Regions from separate parts of the Alteromonas sp. W364 genome, predicted to be linked through region 2. Evidence: predicted binding sites of a transcription regulator. Region 2 holds the regulator's gene; each other region holds the start of a gene.
What was found. Region 2 encodes LexA, which represses DNA repair genes until DNA is damaged. Its sites were predicted from a motif close to TACTGTATNNNNATACAGTA; they were not measured.
Positions count from the first base shown of each region.

Region 1: the regulator LexA is predicted to act here: its motif matches at 2,060-2,079, upstream of imuA (translesion DNA synthesis-associated protein ImuA).
Region 3: the regulator LexA is predicted to act here: its motif matches at 3,760-3,779, upstream of RM556_RS16395 (exonuclease domain-containing protein).

Region 1 is NZ_JAVRID010000003.1:412,078-418,364, forward strand. Features, by position in the region: gene RM556_RS07180 (hypothetical protein) at 1-18, shown strand, start outside; gene RM556_RS07185 (EAL domain-containing protein) at 134-1,360, shown strand; gene RM556_RS07190 (YciI family protein) at 1,394-1,849, opposite strand; gene imuA (translesion DNA synthesis-associated protein ImuA) at 2,104-2,793, shown strand; gene RM556_RS07200 (DNA polymerase Y family protein) at 2,812-4,275, shown strand; gene RM556_RS07205 (error-prone DNA polymerase) at 4,259-6,287, shown strand, end outside.
Region 2 is NZ_JAVRID010000007.1:85,356-91,642, forward strand. Features, by position in the region: gene RM556_RS12395 (MFS transporter) at 1-401, opposite strand, end outside; gene RM556_RS12400 (1-acyl-sn-glycerol-3-phosphate acyltransferase) at 410-1,549, opposite strand; gene plsB (glycerol-3-phosphate 1-O-acyltransferase PlsB) at 1,859-4,294, opposite strand; gene lexA (transcriptional repressor LexA) at 4,457-5,077, shown strand; gene coxB (cytochrome c oxidase subunit II) at 5,453-6,287, shown strand, end outside.
Region 3 is NZ_JAVRID010000012.1:51,244-57,530, reverse strand. Features, by position in the region: gene RM556_RS16430 (flavin reductase family protein) at 138-809, opposite strand; gene RM556_RS16425 (CPXCG motif-containing cysteine-rich protein) at 811-1,002, opposite strand; gene RM556_RS16420 (hypothetical protein) at 1,123-1,452, shown strand; gene RM556_RS16415 (hypothetical protein) at 1,482-2,204, opposite strand; gene RM556_RS16410 (hypothetical protein) at 2,236-2,640, opposite strand; gene RM556_RS16405 (DUF416 family protein) at 2,652-3,257, opposite strand; gene RM556_RS16400 (VOC family protein) at 3,292-3,669, opposite strand; gene RM556_RS16395 (exonuclease domain-containing protein) at 3,826-6,042, shown strand; gene RM556_RS16390 (glycoside hydrolase family 9 protein) at 6,068-6,287, opposite strand, start outside.

The DNA.
Region 1 (6,287 bases), on a different contig from region 2:
CTGCTCAAAGAGGAATAAGGAGCCTGAACGCCGCTTAAATAAGCACCTCAGTCACAATTAAGCCTCATAGTATTAACAACACAACCGATATGTGTATACTAGTTTTCTTCTTTTACACCTTGATAGGCCATTGATGTTTGCATATGTAGCACGACAAGCGATTTACGACACGAAGAAAAACGTGTTTGGCTATGAATTATTATTCCGCGATGGTGTAAAAAACTGTTTCCCTGATATCTCTCCAGACGAAGCCACAAGCAACATGCTAGCCGCCAGTCACTTGTCTATCGGCGTAGAAAGCATCACTTTCAACAAAGCCGCATTTATCAACTTCCATACCGACACTATTATTTATCGATTTCCGTCTACGCTAGACCCCAAAAATGTCGTTATTGAAATTGTTGAAACGGTCGATGTCAGCCCTGAATTGGTAAAGGCTTGCGAACAAATCCATGAAATGGGTTATAAAATTGCGCTAGATGACTATGACTTTAGTGCTCATTGGCAGCCACTCATGCCCTTCATATCGTATATCAAACTGGAAGTTGAAGCGGTTGACTTAACAAATCCAAGTGTCGTTGACCAAATAGACGCCTTTAAGAAACAAGGTATAACATTAGTCGCAGAAAGGGTCGAAACTCATGAAGAGTTCGAACGCTTTAAAGAGGCTGGTTTTCACTATTTTCAAGGTTATTTTTTATCTAAACCAGAAGTGGTAAAGCATAAAAACATTGATATCTCGATGACCTCTGTCGTCGAACTTTTACGCATTAGCGTAGCAACGACCTTAGATGTGCAGAAGGTCACTGAAGTGTTTGAAAAGGATGTAGGGCTTACATTTAAGCTAATGCGCTTTATCAACAACCCCAGTGTAAACAAACGCAACAAAATTGAGTCTTTGTCTCATGCCCTAAAGTTTTTAGGTCATGTTGAACTGAAAAAGTTTATTGCCTTGTTAACACTTGCTAATTTGAAAGGTAACAAGCCCGAAGACTTATTAGTTTCAAGCTTAACCCGAGCACAATTCTGTAAGTTAGTGTCATCTAAAATGGGCATTGCTGAAGATCCACCAAATAGTTTTATTTTAGGTTTGTTTTCGCGCACTGATGCTTTGCTCGATATGCCCATTGAACAGGTCTTAGAGAAGTTACCTTTCACTGAAGTCATCAAAAATGTACTGTGTAAAAAAGAGCAAGAGGATGAACTCGCTCAACAATATCAATTGTGCGTCGCGTTTGAGACTGCAGATTGGGCTAAAATTGAAGCTTTCGCTGAAAGAATTAATTCACCAATGGAAGATCTTTTTCAGATGTACTATCAAGCGACTACTTGGGCGAATGAAATGAAGAGTAGTTTGTAATAAGCATCAAACTACGTTCATAGGCATGCCTGTTTACATTGCCGTTTTTTGCAATTTCTTGTGTTGTTCATTCACCAACATCAAAGCCGCTGAGCTGTATATTTTGTATAGCTCATAATTGAAAATGCCCGCTTTTACTGCAGGGTCGGTTTTCACCCAAGCTTCAGCCGTTTCTAAACTATCGGTATTGAAAATGAATAAGCCTCGTTTTGGCCTCGCCTCAACAAAAGGGCCAGCAACAACCAGCTTCTTTTCTTCTGCTAACTGACTCATATTGGCAAAATGGCCAGCAAATGCTTTGTCTCTTTCCGCTTTATCTTCAACTGTTTTATCGCCGGTCACTAACAGCACCATGACATAAGATTTCATGCCGTAGTCATCCGCTCCCACCGAGGCTGCGAGCTCTTCATCGTATTCCGCATAGCTATTTACACTCATGCATAAACCAAGCATTAATACATAGTATATTTTTTTGAGTCTGTTTTTCATCGTGACGCCGCTCCTAAGTTAAGCCCTTAAACTCAATAAGATAGAGAGCAAAGGTATAAAACCACAGTACATAAGAGCCCTATAAAATACAAATTCAAAATGCACAGACATCAAAAATAAAAACATAATTTAATCATTAACTTGTGCTTTTTGTTCTGGCCTATAGCGGCATTGTAAAACAATTCCTTGATCAAAAAACATAAGCATTTATACTGTATAAATATACATATAAGCTAATTATGATTAGGTGCTAGATGAAATCTCTGCTACATGATTTACAGAAAAAACAACTTGTGTGGACAGCGGCCAAACTAGATCAACAACAGGAGCGTGTTGCTACAGGTTATCAAAAGCTCGACGAAGCACTCAATGGTGGATTTCCACAATCAGGACTAGTGCACATTGCTTCTATTCTAGGGTGTGGCGAAATGCGTCTAGTCGTGCCAGCGCTACTTAACATGCACGAAGACAAGCGCCTATGTGCCTTCATTGCTCCGCCTCATTTATTAAATGCCGAGTTCCTTCTTAGCGAAGGCATCGACTTAGAACGGGTATTAATTATTCAGGCGAATAGCTCTCAAGAAGCGCTTTGGAGTGCAGAGCAATGTGCCAAAAGTGGCGCCTGTAGCGCTGTATTTGTATGGCAAAATACCTTACAACAAAGCCAAGCAAAAAAGTTAGAGCTCGCGGCTTTAAAGGGCCAATGCTTGAACTTCTTTTTTACCAGTGGTCAGCATCAAATTGAGAATTTGCCGGTTAGCTTGTCACTTTCAATGAAGCGAGATAAGCAAATGGTTCAGGTAAAAATCAATAAACAAAAAGTGGGCTGGCCCTTGCCACCATTTACGGTGAAAGTGCCTTTCAAGGCAAAGCTCGGTTCACCTATGCGAAAACCAATGAAAGCTCAACAACACAATGTTGTTGCACTGCATGCTAATCAATAGTTTAAGCAGTCAAACCCTATGCAGTTCGATACCTCTTCATTGTGGATATATATCTACCTCCCGAATTTACAGTTAAATGTCCAAGAAGCGGAAGGTATTCATCTGCAAGAACCAAATACACAAATGGGGCAGCAACGCTCTCAACAAGCTCGGATTGTATATGATCCCAAACTCAATCAGGTCATTCAGCTAAATCGTGCAGCTGCCAAACTAGGCATTAAGCATGGCATGGGTTTAGCGAGTGCAAGTCTACTTTGTGCTGAGTTAGCGGTCAGTGAATACAAGCTTGAACTTGCTAAGCAAACTCTCGAAAGTTTGGCCAATGAATTGTACTTATTAACCTCTGATATCGTTATTGATGAGCCCCACGGTTTGTATTTACGTGCACAAAATATGCTGCGTTTATATGGCAGTTTAGAGCACTACTGGCAAGCGATAAAACGCAGCTTAGCGCAACACTCATTCGACGTTTATTATGCTAGCGCTTATTCTGTAAATGTAGCAAAACTCATTGCGAAACATCGTCGCCGATTCATGAGTGATAACAAAACCTCCATTGCGCAAGAACTCAAGCAATGTACGCTTTCTATGAGTGATATTGATCGTAAAGATATTGAAAAGCTACAACGTGTCGGCGTAAAAACAATTGATGACTTATTATCACATCCCTTATCAGAGCTTGCTACTCGGGTATCTAAATTGAGTCTACACCTAATTGCTGAGCTACGCGGAGAAGCGCCGGCAAAACTTCGTTTTTACCAACCACCCGAGCATTATCAACAATACCTAGAGCTTCTTTACGACATTGAGCTTGTGGATAAACTTCTTCCTGTGCTTGAGCGTTGTTTGCAAACACTTGAATCATATTTGTTAGTACGTAACGCATTAGCATTGAGTCTGACGATTTGCTTACATCAACGAGAACATGAGCCTATTGAACAAGTGATTAATAGTGCGCAGCCTTTGTACAAAAGCGCTCACTGGCTAGATATTATTGCCCTGCGATTTGAGAGCCTTAGCTTAAGCTCAGCGGTATATGGGATTACATTAAGCTGTCGTAAAATTGAAAAAGCCGACCTGTGTGATAGCGATTTTTTCACCCAAAAAAGCACGCATATTGCGGCAATGACTTTGCTTTCTCGCTTGCAAGCTAAACTTGGAGAAGAGCAAGTGAGCTTGCTGCACTACAGCGACGATTATCGGCCTGAGTGCAATAGTCGATACCATCAACAACAGGACAATAGAAAGCGGATAAAGGCCACTAAAATCTACTTAGACAGGCCGGGGTTTTTACTCAAAGAACCTCGCCCTTTACAAGGCAAGGCACAAATCATAGATGGCCCAGAACGCATTGTGTCAGGATGGTGGGATAAACAAGAAATACAGCGCGATTACTTTTTGGCGCAAAGCCAACAGGGACAGCAATTATGGATATTTAGAACACCCAAAGACGAGTGGTTTATTCATGGTTACTTCATCTAAAAACAAGCTACACGCGGCCTTTGCTGAACTCATCTGCCAAACCAACTTTTCATTTTTGGAGGGTGCTTCTCACCCAGAGGAAATGGTTCGCCAAGCTTACTTTTTACAGTACAAAGCTATTGCTATCACCGATGAATGCTCAATGGCTGGCATCGTGCGCGCTTATGCTGAAATTAAACAACATCATCTACCGATTAAACTGATTGTCGGCAGTAAGTTCGTTTTCAATGGCAACATTATTGTTTTACTTTGCCCCAATAAACTCGCCTACAGTGAGTGCTGCCGTATTATCACCAACGCTCGCCGCCGTGCAGAGAAAGGCCACTATGAGCTAAGCGAATGGGACTTAAAATCGGTGAAGCACTGCCTATGTATTTGGCTTCCTAGCGGTGACAGCCAACAAGATCATGATTGGGCAAGATGGCTCAATAAGCACTACCTTGGACGTACATGGCTAGGTATAAAACGTTGGTTAACCGCAAACGAGTACGAGCACATTAGTTATTGTGAGGATATTGCAGAGCGTTTTGACTTAGATCTTGTCGCGAGCTCATGTGCTTTAATGCATGATCCAAGCAGACAAGCCTTACAACATTGCCAACACGCCATCAGAGAAGCTTGTCTCATCCAAGACTTGGGGCGTGAAGCTTTATCAAATCAGGAAGCTTGTCTAAGACCACTGCAAAAGCTAAGTAATTTATACCCGTCAGCCTGGCTCGAAACCAGTGTTAAAATTGCTGATTTGTGTCACTTTGACCTTTCTGAGTTAGCCTATCAATATCCTGCTGAAATATTACCAGCGGGCTCCACACCCGCTATTTACTTACGCGAACTAGTTGAACAGGGCATTGCAAAACGCTTTCCATCTGGAGTTAGTAAGGAGATCCGCGCCACGATTGAAAAAGAGCTCAAACTCATCAATGAACAGGCTTATGAATACTTCTTCCTCACTATTTACGACATTGTTCAATTCGCCAAAGCCAAGCATATCCTGTATCAAGGCCGCGGCTCAGCCGCAAATTCGATTGTGTGTTACTGCTTAGAAATAACAGCGGTAGATCCACGCCAAATCAGTGTGCTATTTGAACGCTTTATTTCTAAGGAACGCAATGAGCCGCCCGACATTGATGTTGACTTTGAGCACGAACGGCGTGAGGAAATCATCCAGTATATTTATCGCAAATATGGTCGAGAGCGCACCGCAATTGCCGCGACCGTGGTCTGCTATCGTTTTAAAAGCGCCTTACGAGAAGTTGGAAAAGTGATTGGTATCAACAATACCGACTTAGACTATTTTATCAAGAATGTGAATCGTCGAGATCGCGAGCTTAGCTGGCAATCTCAATTGACTGAGTTGGGTATTGATCCTGAATCCCCTAAAGGACAGCACTTCATTCATCTTGTTGAACAACTTATTGGCTTTCCTCGCCACCTTTCTCAGCACGTTGGCGGTTTTGTTATTTCCGCAGGTCCCTTGTATGAAATGGTACCCATCGAAAATGCTTCAATGGCAGAAAGGACGGTGATTCAATGGGATAAGGACGACTTAGAAACATTAAAGCTATTGAAAGTCGACGTGCTCGCGTTAGGTATGCTCACGGCTATTCGTAAGAGTTTCGACTTGATTAAACAGCATTACCAGCACACATATAGCATCCCTTTTATTACTGCACTACCGGATGATCAGCAAGTTTTTGCACAGATCCAAAAAGCCGATACTGTGGGTATTTTCCAAATTGAGTCCCGTGCCCAAATGAGCATGTTACCGCGCCTAAAACCCAAGGAGTATTACGACCTAGTAGTGCAGATTGCGATAGTACGTCCGGGTCCGATCCAAGGTGATATGGTGCATCCATATTTACTTCGTCGTGATGGAAAAGAGCAAATTGATTACCCTTCACCAGAGATCGAAAAGGTACTGAAACGCACTATGGGCGTGCCTATTTTTCAAGAACAAGTCATACAATTGGCAATGGTTGCTGCGGGTTTTTCAGGTGGCGAAGCTGACGGTT
Region 2 (6,287 bases):
GCCGTTCCCCGTTTGTTTGAGGGCGCAACGGCTGTGATAATTGCGACTCCGGTTCCAAATATCATTGCGCCAGAAGCGCCCTGTATGAAACGCCAAAACAAAATCCAATCGATATTCGTAGCAATTGCGCACATTCCCGCCGCTATGGCGTTAAGTGCAAGTCCCCATACATATATTCGTTTACGGCCGTAATTGTCGGCAATTTTGCCGAAGGGAAGCATTAAAGCTACATTGCTTAAAATATATAGAGTAGGCAGCCATGCTACCTTTATCGCATTTGCTTGAAGGTCTTCGGCAAGTGCTGGTATGGCGACGTTTACCGCAGCCATACCCATAGGTGCTATCAAATAACCTGCGCAAACAGCGATAAGTGCGATAGTGTCGAGTGGTAGTTTACGCAAAGACTTTCCTAAGCTGTTTCAGTGTTTTGTTCCTGTTTGCGGATGAGAGGGTTAGCGTACATCAATAATAGTTTACGTTGCTCGGCGTCGCTCAATCTTGCAAGTCTCTCTAATAAATATGCATGCGCCATTTCAGCGTTTTGACTGGAAGCCCTCATATCTTGGCGACCGAGTAATCGCGCTGCTTCTATCGATGTTGGATAAATACGTAGGCCATGTAGTACTTCCTTATCGATATAGCTAGCGACTTGTTTCGCATTCTCAAAGTCGCCGCCAACGAGCTTACCAAAGTGGACATGTACTTTACCTTTTTGACCAGTAATACCACTTACAATACTTTGCATGTCCTCATTATCTGGCTTGTCATATTTCCCTTCTTGCTCTGCTTGATACAGCTCTTTCGCTTTGTGAATATCGCAAGGATCAAATTCATAGGAGAGTGACACAGGCACAATTCTCAAGTCTCTAATATAATCACCAAATGACATATCCTTTGGCTTATTTAAACTCAGCATTGAGACGATAGCGGGATTAGTTAGGTCGATACCGTCTTTAGCTCTTCCCTCACGCTGAGCAATCCAGATATGTTGGCGGTCATTTTTAAGGGTGTGTTCAATATACTCACTGAGCAGTTTTGCGGCTGCGAGTTTCTCACGCCTGCCCTCCACTGACCGCTCAACAACAAAGCATTTATTCAGTCTGATGAGGTCAGCAACCCAGTCTTTGTGTAGTAAATTATCGCCAACAGCAATGCGCACGGTATCTTGACCATTAATATGTAAAACCCAATTAACGAAAGCAGGATCTAAAGCGATGTCTCGGTGGTTACTGACAAATAGACAGGGTTTGCTTAAACCGAGCGTATCTAAGCCCGAGACCGTGAGCTCTGCGCACGTCTTTTTTATCATACGACGCATGTATGGTTCGACTAGAATTTGAAATTCTGAGAGCGAATTTATATCTGCGAATTTACGCTTGATAAACATTTTCGTTATCAGGCTTAGCAATGGGTAGCTTGCCCTTGGCCATTTCGCAAACTTGAATTTAACCAAGGTCATGATGAAGTCTTTCTTATTCGCTAGCCTTTGCAACACAGTGCTTAATTCGGCATTACTAAATGGCTTTATTTTGTCAAATTTGTGGGTCATTCCTAGCCTTATTGTCTTTCCGTCATTCCAGCCTACTACCGTCATTCCAGCCTACTGCCGTCGTCCCCGCTTACTACCGTCGTCCCCGCGAAGGCGGGGACCTAGATCCCTGCCCACTATGGTCACTCCCACTTACTACTGTCATTCCCGCTTACTACCGTCATTCCCGCGAAGGCGGGGACCTAGATTCCTGCCTTCGCAGGAATGACATACCTTCGCAGGAATGACAAAGCTTCGCAGGAATGACAAAGCTTCGCAGGAATGACATACCTTCGCAGGAATGACATACCTTCGCAGGAATGACAAGCCTCAGATCTTTTCCAAATGCTGCACTATTTCCGGCCAAACCAACTCGTTAATCACTTCTTTCATGGCTAAACTGTCTTCTGAGAATTCAAGCGTGCCATCATCAAGTGTGGTGAGCAGCTTATTTTCTCGTAGGGCATTCACGAAACTTCCCAATACGTTCTTGTCGTAGAACTCAGGTGAACTCATGCCATAAAGGGTTGAAAGACGTTCGGCAATAACACAGCTCTGTTTCTCAAGTTGAGTACGGCCGAGTGACTTCTCTTTCTCAAGCACACTGAGTACAACTGCGTAGCGTTGCCAAGTTTCTTGCATTGCTCGGCTGAGTAACCACGCAGAATGGAAACTATCGTCGCTGGAAGCTGGTGGCGCTAAGTAGCGGCCACTTTGTACTAACAAGCCTTGGGCTTTCATCTGTGATATCAATGTGTCGGCATACTCACTCGCTTGCTCTAATGACAAATGCATGAAGAACTCGCGTTTCAGCAAGGGATACATGCGTTCAACGATTGATATGATTGCGGCTTTTTCTTTTTTCTTAGCACTGAAAATAACCGCCATAATTAAACTAGGCAAAGCAAAAACATGCATGATGTTATTACGGTAATAGGTGAGTAATACTGCATTGTCAGGCTTTGTCGCAACGAGTTTGCCGTACTCATCTTCCGACTGTTCAAAACGCTTTAGGGCCAGTGTTGTTTGAACCAACTCGATAGCGTCTTCGTCTGGCATGGTGAAGTCGCCGCTAAACGGTGCGTTTTTAAGAAGTTCGAGGTAGTCACTGATAGCGCGAGTTAATTCTGACTCGCTCATGATCTGGGTTTTTGACGATAGCAAACATAGCGCTACTAAAGCTGTACCATTCAATGCCGCGGCACGATTGATTCGCGTCATAATAGTATCTGCAAGCTTGTTCACGGCAGGCGTTAACCACGTTGGTTTTTTATCTGGATCATCCACATTAACATCGCGCCACTCTTTCACGTTCTCATCTAAGAATTGATTAATAAGTAGTGGCTCGCCGAAGTTTACGAAGCCCTGACCATAATTTTTCAACTTACGAATGGCAGAGAAAACTTGTGTTGGCGATTCTTTTTTCTTCGACTTGCCTTTCAATTCTTTTTGGTAACTTTTTACTTCCATAACGTGCTCATAGCCCAGATAAACAGGGACAATTGAGACTGGACGATTGATACCTTTTAAGGCGGCTTGTAAGGTCATTGCAAGCATGCCGGTCTTTGGTGGTAGCAAGCGACCTGTTCTCGAGCGCCCGCCCTCCGGGTAGTACTTAACTGAATAGCCTTTGTTAAATAGCAATTCTAGGTATTCTCTAAACACAGCGGTATAGAGTTTGTTACCGGCAAAACTGCGACGTAGAAAAAACGCACCACAACGTCTAAATATCTTACCCACTGGCCAAAAGTTTAGATTAATACCTGCAGCGATATGCGGAGTCACTAGGCCCTCATGATAAATAACATAGGTTAATAATAGGTAATCCATATGTGAGCGATGACACGGTACATAAATGATCTCGTGGCCGTTTTGAGCCAGTTCTCGCACGCGATGAGCGTGTCCGACATGTATGCCGTTATATATTTTATTCCAGATACGCCCAAGCACTCTATCGCCTATACGAATGAGACCTTCGCGATAGTCGGCCGCAACTTCATCAATATAAGCTAAGGCTTTTTTCTTTGCTTCATCAGGGCTGATGTTTTTTTGTCTGACTTCTTCTTGCATGGCCAATTGAATAGAGTCGGCACCGAGAAGTGAATTGTATAGAGTCGAGCGTTCTAAAAGCGTTGGGCCTGACATTGCTTGACGTTTTCGCTGAAAGTGAGTCCTCGCTACTCGTACTAGCTTCTGAGATATCTTTTGGTTAGAGCCATGTAATTGGGCCATCTGTTTAGTGGACACAGCTTTACTGTAACTAACGATGTTGTCACGACCTAAGAATAGTAAAATGAATAGCTTTCGTAACCAGCTTGGCGATGCTCTATCAGCAAGTAATTGCGCGAATCCGGAGGACTCTTTGCCTGCTGAGCGACCCCAAGATATTGATACAGGCACAACCTGCAAGTCTAGTTCGGGATTTTCTCTATGTAATAGAAACATTTTTGTAAATACGTCTTCAATAGATGTTTTCTTTACTTTTCGGGAAAATAGGCTTTGAGGACGATTGATATAATAGCAGCGCTTATGCTCCTCACCTAAGAACCCTATGGGCGATATGGGATTGGGTAAACCTAAGCCTGCAGCTGACAATTGCAAGGCAACTAAATCGGTAATCGATTCAGTTTGAATTAAGTATAAAAGGGGCTTCTTTTTATCAATACCGAGCTCTGACTCGATGTTAGTAGGCACACTCTTCACTGAAATTAGCCAGCGAATTGGCAGTGTAAAAAGCTTTCGCAAAAAAGCGCGTACGCCACTCATGTATTCTTCCTAATATAAAAATTAACCTGACAATAATAACATGACAGCGATAATTTATATTAATTCCTTGAAAAACAAACGTAACAAAAGACAAATTGATGATTGCCATTTATTCGATCCTGTATATACTTACACCTAACTGTATAGAAAAACAGGCTGTTTATGCGTCCACTAACTCCAAGACAACAAGAAGTGCTCGACCTAATCAAAAGCACCATGATCGACACGGGTATGCCCCCAACTCGCGCAGAAATTGCACGAAATTTAGGCTTTAAATCTGCTAACGCAGCGGAAGAGCATCTAAAAGCACTGGCGAAAAAAGGCGTGATTGAAATTATGCCGGGTACTTCGCGCGGTATTAAACTGAATTGTGCACTTGAAGATGAAGTGGAAGAAGGTTTACCGTTAATTGGTCGTGTTGCAGCGGGTGAACCCATCCTAGCAACAGAACATGTAGAGTGTCATTACAAAGTCGACCCAGATTTGTTCAAGCCAAGCGCCGACTTTTTGCTTAGAGTCGATGGCATGAGTATGAAAGACATCGGTATTCTCGACGGCGATATATTAGCGGTTCACAGAACAACTGATATTCATAACGGTCAGGTTGTCGTCGCTCGTGTTGATGAGGATGTTACGGTAAAACGGTTTGAAAAACGCGGAAGCCAAGTACTACTACATGCAGAAAACGACGCTTTCTCACCGATTAAAGTCGATTTAGCTTCACAACCATTCAATATAGAAGGTATTGCAGTTGGTGTTATTCGTAACTCTGATTGGATGTAAACATGAGTTAACTCTTCTTTCTACTCGACATATACCCAACTAACCCAAGCACCGCTTTCAGCCGGTTCTTGGGTTTTTTTAAATAAATCAATCGCTTCTTCCCTCTTCATTAATTCCGTCTCTGCTTGAGTTACTTATCAATTCTTTATTGTTTATTTATTGCGCATTAAGCAAATAGGGAATAACCATATTCATTCAAATTGCAAAAAAACACTAGACTAAGTAGGGACTTTGTTTAATCATTAGGCATTGATTTACATATCATTAAAAATAATAACAAAACCTTTACATTGGAGTGTAAAAATTGAGCGCTCTAATGTTGTTATGCAAAGGAGTATCAGAGTGAAGCGAATTTCAACGTTGCTAGTAGGCGCTATGCTGGCGCTTAGCAATCCGGCAATCGCGACGACTGCTGCGGAACGATCAGATATTAACTTACGCGAAGGCGTTACCGATATCAGTGCACAAGTATATGATTTACATATGCTAATGTTCTGGATTTGTGTAGTCATTGGTGCCTTGGTATTCGGCGTTATGTTCTATTCCATGATAGTTCATCGCAAGTCAGTGGGCGCTAAGCCAGCGAACTTTCACGAGAATGTAAAGGTTGAGGTGCTTTGGACAGTAATCCCTTTCATTATCCTTATTGCTATGGCTTGGCCCGCGGCGAAAACCTTAATGGCGATGGAGGATACCAGCGAAGCAGATATTACTATACTAGTCACTGGCTCCCAGTGGAAGTGGCATTACAAGTACCAAGAAAACCCAGATGTTGAATTCTTTTCTTTGCTGGCCACTCAGCGAGAGCAAATTCAAAATAAGTTTCCTAAAGGTGAAAATTATCTTCTTGAAGTTGACCGACCTTTAGTCATCCCTACGGGCAAAAAAGTGAGATTCCTAATTACTTCAGATGATGTAATTCATTCATGGTTTGTGCCTGATTTTGCAATTAAGAAAGATGCTAACCCTGGTTTTATCAATGAAGCATGGGCGAATGTTAACGAACCTGGTATTTACCGTGGTGCATGTGCAGAGCTATGCGGAAAAGACCATGGCTTTATGCCGGTGGTAGTCATTGCAAAAGAGCCGGCAGAATACGACGCGTGGATAAAAGAGCAAGAGTTAGCTGCCATACGTGCAAAAGAAGAAGAACAACGTTTACTTGCGATGAATATGAGTATGGAAGAGCTAATGACCCAAGGTGAGAAGG
Region 3 (6,287 bases), on a different contig from region 2:
TGATCTAGCTTAAACTAGTATTTACTCATCGCGGCTAGATTGGTCATCCATTGGTAACTTAACCAAAATCCATACAATCACAGCAACAGCAACGATTGCAATACCGCAAACAATCAATAATTGGTCTAAATTCGGGATCATGAGTTCTCTCTAGCTTTTCCAGTTTTTATATCTAGGTGATGTAAGTTTTCATTTGGTTTTGCATAACTAAAGCGCCCCAAACGAGAAGTGGTATGATAAGAATCAAGACCTGATACAGCAACAGACTGGGCTGATTCAATATCCACATAGCCATCTTGACTGACCCACGTTTCGTTCAGAATCACTTCAACGACTTGCCCAATGACTAATTCAGTTTGATTGATTGCGAGTACCTGAATATCTTGCACCTGCATACCCAACTTGATTTGAGCTTCAAGTACATAGGGCGCTTTCACCTGTTCACTCATTTGTGGGCTTAAGCCAAGTTGTTCAAACTCACTCACATCAGAATCAAAACGGGCAGATGTATGATGCGCTTTTTCAACTAAGTCGGTGCAAATATGATTGATTGTATATTCACCGCTATCTTTAATATTTTGCAAGGTATCACGCGGTACCGTATGCGGTCGCATTATCATGCCGAGCAAGGGAGGATGGGCCCCAACATGGAAGACCGAACTCACGACAGCCAGGTTATCGATACCGTGTTTATCGGTGGTACCAATTAAGTTGCCACTTTTAAACCCTGAAAGTGAATTGATAAAATTTGCTCGCACTCGTTGCGGCATATTTTCAATGTCACTGGCGTTGAAAGCTTTTATCGTCATTTTATTCGTCATCTCGTTTGGCAATGATTTCAATACCAAAGCCATTGTCTATTATGCTTAGCTCTATAGGTGAGCAACAAATCTGACAATCTACAATTTGCTGCTGACCCACATCATTTTGTTCGTCTATCTCTAGATCGTTATACGTCATACAGTAAGGGCACTCAAACGTGGCTGCACTGGTTAAACTCATACGAACTACCTATACAAATTTACGTGTTTGATATTACTACGAGATGAATGCGTTTTAGGACGTGCAAAAACTAAAATGTTTTTCAAAATCGTAATCGTCACATATAACGTAACTTAAAATATGGAAAATAGAAGCCGAAGCCAAACCCGCAAATATCCTCGCCGAAGTAGTTTAGGCGAATGTCCCCTGTGTCATCGACAAACGCACCTAACCTTCCATCACTTGATCCCAAAAAAGATGCATCGACGCAACTATTTCAAAAAACACTACAGCAAAGCAGAGCTAGCTCAGGGCATCGATATTTGTAGACAGTGCCACAACGGATTACATCGACGCTTCAGCGAGATGGAGTTAGCCAAACACCTCAACAGCCTCTCGCTAATACAAGATAATCCAGAGCTGACCGAATATTTTGAATGGGTAGCGAAGCAGAAAATTCAGGTTGGTTGATTGTTCTCCCTGGTCTCACGCCATGACGCTTAGGTCGTTGGTACATTAATATCAATCTTTGTCTTAGCACCGCTAACCAAGTCATAAAGAGTTGCTTCTTTTTTCTCGTCAACCATTCGGATAACAAGTAAGACATTGTGATCAACAATTTCATAATTTTCGATATCTGAAAAAACGGTGGTGACATTTCTGCCGTCATAATCACTCGCCAATAGATCGATACTATCTTTGCGGTTCAGTTGCTTGTCTTTATTCGTATCGTCTTTCACAACGGTAAAGAGGTGTTTATCTAACTTGAATTGGCGATTGTAAGAGTCAATGTCTACCGTATCGTTAAGAAAAGTGTAATCGAGAATCAGGGAATTTTTGTCGAGTAAGGTTCTTTTATAACTGGCGCCTGTGAATAAGAAATTAACAGTTTCTAGATCCTCATAACCTCCGAAGCTGTTACTCATCATAGCTAACGGTTTTCTTAAATTGCTGACTTCTTTATCTTCTCTTGCGAGCCTGTTTGAACTTACCCTGAAAAGGAACACATCCTTATACTTGTTAACGAAACTTGTTTGGAGCTCGATAGGATATTCTTCCAATTCAGTTTCATCGACGAGTGCTATTGAATTGTGTTTTTGATAATCACTTTTGAAGATTTCTTTGGCGAGTTGATAGGCAAAAAAACCGACTATAATGATTAGCCCAGTAAATAATAGATATTGATTGGCTGTTTTAACGAAGTTGTTGATGCCATTTTTCATATATAATTAATCCCTTAATTCAGACATTGCCTTACAAGAGTGTAAACCCCTGCGGTGCTTTGGGTTGCTCGAAACGGTAGAGATTGACGTAAATGACAGCCGGTTTTTTCTGGCCTTCATAGGTAAGCTCATAACGATCTAGTAAACCACCACCGAGAGGCAAAGATGCATCCTCAAATTCACAACAGCTGCCGAGGCGCTCTACCTTCACCTTCTGCCCTTGTGGCCCAAGTAAGCTACTGAAATACTCAAAGTGTGCACCCTCGTATTTTGTTCCTCGCATAAAGCCACCCAGTTCAACCGGCTTTGATTCAATATAACCATATTGAGGATCTGTTGAGCTTGTCGAGAGATCACCTGTAAATTGGCTATTATTAGCCGTCGAGCTGCAACCATAAGTTAAAAATATCACTAAAACGGTGAGTAAATTCTTCATGCTAATCCTTGTTAATTTTCTTCGTCCAACCTGAAATCAAATTGTTCTTGTTTGTCTTTCTTTACTGCTAACACTTTATCTACAAATTCAACCGGGTCTAAGCTACCTTTTATTCCTTTCAGAAGCTCCACATGCAAGCGCATTTCTTTTTGATAAATGTTATGTGACTCTATTGCAGCGATCGACGGTTCCATTCTTGAATCTTTATCTAATAGCTCTTGGATTCGAACATCAGCTATTTCTAAACAGCGATCTAGTACCAACTTTGTCAATTGTATTTCCTTCGATTCGAGCTGCTCAACCATATAATAATGAGCAATGGCAGCGACCTGCGCGAGAGTTGCTTCAACCGAACCAAAATCATCAGAATCGGGAATTTCAACTTCAAGTGATGCACTCTGCCTTTTGTAGTCCGTATTAACGCCTTTCAACCAATTGTAAACAGCCGTTCTCGCGTTTCTCAATTTACCTGGGTTTCCCCAAGTTTCTGCTCTACTAAAACGGTCATAATAGCTACCGACACGATGGCAACATATTAGAGAGAGTGCGATCGCTTGCTTTAGACTAAACTCTTTTAGCGCGCTACGAACGGCACCCTCATAAATATTAGTATCCAACCTTAAGGCCCGATTGTACTAATAACAGCCAAAATCAAGGCTTAAAAAGCGCACAAACTTTGTTTCCCGCCGGATCGCGTAAATAGGCTAGATACAGGTCGACTTTGCCATTATTACGCAAACCCGGAGCATCTTCACAGGCTGTCCCGCCGTTCTCTAAACCGGCTTGATACCAAGCGTCCACTTCATCGGTTGATTTTGCCGCAAATCCATATGTACTGCCATTTGCGTGAGTCGCAGGCTGGCCATCAATGGGTTTTGTTACTGAGAAAACACCGGTTTTTTCGTACCAAAAACAACGGCCTTTATCATCAATGACACCTGGCTTGCAGCCAAGCACAGCGAAGATTGCGTCGTAAAATTTCTTTGATTCTTGAATGTCGTTTGCACCCAACATGATATGACTAAACATGAGCTTCCTTTGCGTATTCGTTTAAAGAAATGTTAGTAAAGCATACATTTGTAACGATTGTGAAGCATGCATTTATAGCATCCAAATCAGTACTGTATATTTACACAGTTATTTAGTATGCTTTGCGGCATAGAAACATTTAGCTTTTTGGATAACGTGCGCGACTTACCAACCTACTATTATCACACCCACTTTCATGAATTCTTGAAATTTGTGACAGGCCCATGTGCCTCATTATTAGATGAAGAGGATCAAACGTTCATCCAGCGCTTTCAAGCGCTCAGCAAAGACCAACAATGTTTAATCATTCGGTTCGTTAATCGTAAGTCGATATTTATTAAACCGAGTACGTACGTGTATGATGAAATCGATAACATTGATGATAATTTTTATCAGCTTTTTCAGGACAAATGGTTCAGACCTATTCAACGCAAGCATGCAGCGGAGTTTGTCGAGCATTTAACAAAAGCAGACATTCTTAGCCTATTGGAAGAAATCAATGTGTTGCTGGAAGAAGCCATCGAATATAAGAAATCGGCGCCGAAGTCGACGCTTGTCGATGTCTTGTTATCGGAAGTTAGCGCCGAACAAATTTGTGACAGCAGTATTGCTAGCGATTATTGGGAGGGCAATTTTGAGAGGCCCATTCATTACTTTTTATACCTCTATTTTGGTAATTTTCACGCAAAACTAAACCAGTTTTCTATGCGAGATTTAGGCGTCATGCGTACGCGTAAAGAACAAGCTCAGGTTTTAGCGCGTTTCGACAGCATAGACAGCGCAAAGAGTGCATTTAACCTGCACTTTCAACTCAACGACGTGCGCATTGCTTTGGCGAATTTCAAACACTCACCACCAAACGATCAAGTTCAAGGTCAAAAACATCAAGACGAGCACAAGGCTTATATCTTGGAGCAGCTATCCACTATGTGCTCTCCGATGGGTGACAAGGCCACAGAATTACATCAACGACTACAATTGTTACTTGCCAATGATCTACTGTCTTTCGATGCAACACATGCACTCGATGTTTTAGAAAATATTGGTTCGAGTGCAGCCAGCGAGAAATGGATCCGCGAAGCGTATAAACAGGGTCACACAGAGGCCGTGGAAGCAAGGTTAGAAAGTATTATCCAAGCACCTTTGTGTGAAGATCTCTTAGCCTTTGCAGAAGATTTCCTTGCTCGAAAGTATCATAAAAAGCGCACCAGCGTGTTGACCGATATGTTGCGCGACAACTCCCAAACGATCGCGATTGACGAAATTCATAAAGGCGCGGTTGAGCGCGGCGTCGTGGCCTATTATGAGCAACGTGACATCCTGGCTCTTCGCACCGAAAACGAAATATGGCGGGCATTATTTGGCTTGTATTTTTGGTATGAAATATACGAACTCGATGGCTTGGGCTTAAGCAATGAGTTCGACCATGTGCCCACTTCATTAAAGTCTAATCAGTTCTATGATTTGGCCAAGGAACATATTGAAACCCGCATCAACAACACCCACACCAAAGCTAGCTTATTTCAGCAACTCAGCTTTGTGGCAACCAAGCACTATGGCGAAGGAAACATTGTTTTCCGCTGGCGTAAGAACATTTTAGAACGACTGAATTTACTGATAAAACACAGCGAACTATCACAGCTCTTGTCACTGCTGCGTTGTATGACACAGGACTGGCAAAATTTAAGCGATGGTTTTCCTGATTTAATGTTAATAGAAAACGATAAATTACGTTTTGAAGAAGTAAAATCCGAAGGCGATCAATTGCGTCGTAATCAGTTATTGAGCATTCAGAAGCTGCAAGCGCTTAACTTTGATGTGCGCATCACGAATGTCGTGTGGACCTTTGACCCTATGCAGACCTACGTAGTGGTCGATATAGAAACTACGGGCGGGCGAGCTCAACATCACAGAATTACCGAAGTTGGCATGGTGAAAGTGAGTGGTGGTGAAGTGATTGCTGAATGGCAATCGTTGATCAATCCACAGCGACGCATTCCCGCCAATATCACTTCTCTCACCGGTATTGATAACGAACTAGTTGCCAATGCACCGCTATTTGCAGAAGTCGCAGACGATATAGACGAGTTTACTAAAGACTGTGTATTCGTAGCGCACAACGTTAACTTTGACTACGGCTTCATAAAGGCCGAATTTGAAAGGTTAGAGCGTCGTTTTCGACGTCCAAAATTGTGCACTGTTAGAGAGATGCGGAAATACTATAAGGGTTTACCTTCATACTCATTGGCAAACTTAACTAAGCATTTTGAGATTGATATGCAACGCCATCACCGAGCAATGTCCGATGCCGTAGCAGCAAGCGAACTACTGAGCTTAATCAATGAGAAGCGAGTAGGCTACCAAATCGATTAAGGCTCAGCGTTTGCAGGCGCTTTACTTATTGGCCTGTATGTAAAGCAGCTAATGAATAGACCATCGGTGCATTCCAATTGATAGTCACTTCGTTAGTTGAGTAACTGCACCAATCATCCAAGTAGCTCAAAGCTGGTAAAGGCGATGGATAATTACAGTTGTCTTGCTGACCAGGCTGAGGCCCACCAGCAACAAACCCTGGTACCGGTTCAGAAACAGTGTCAGCAAATGACGGTCGATGATGA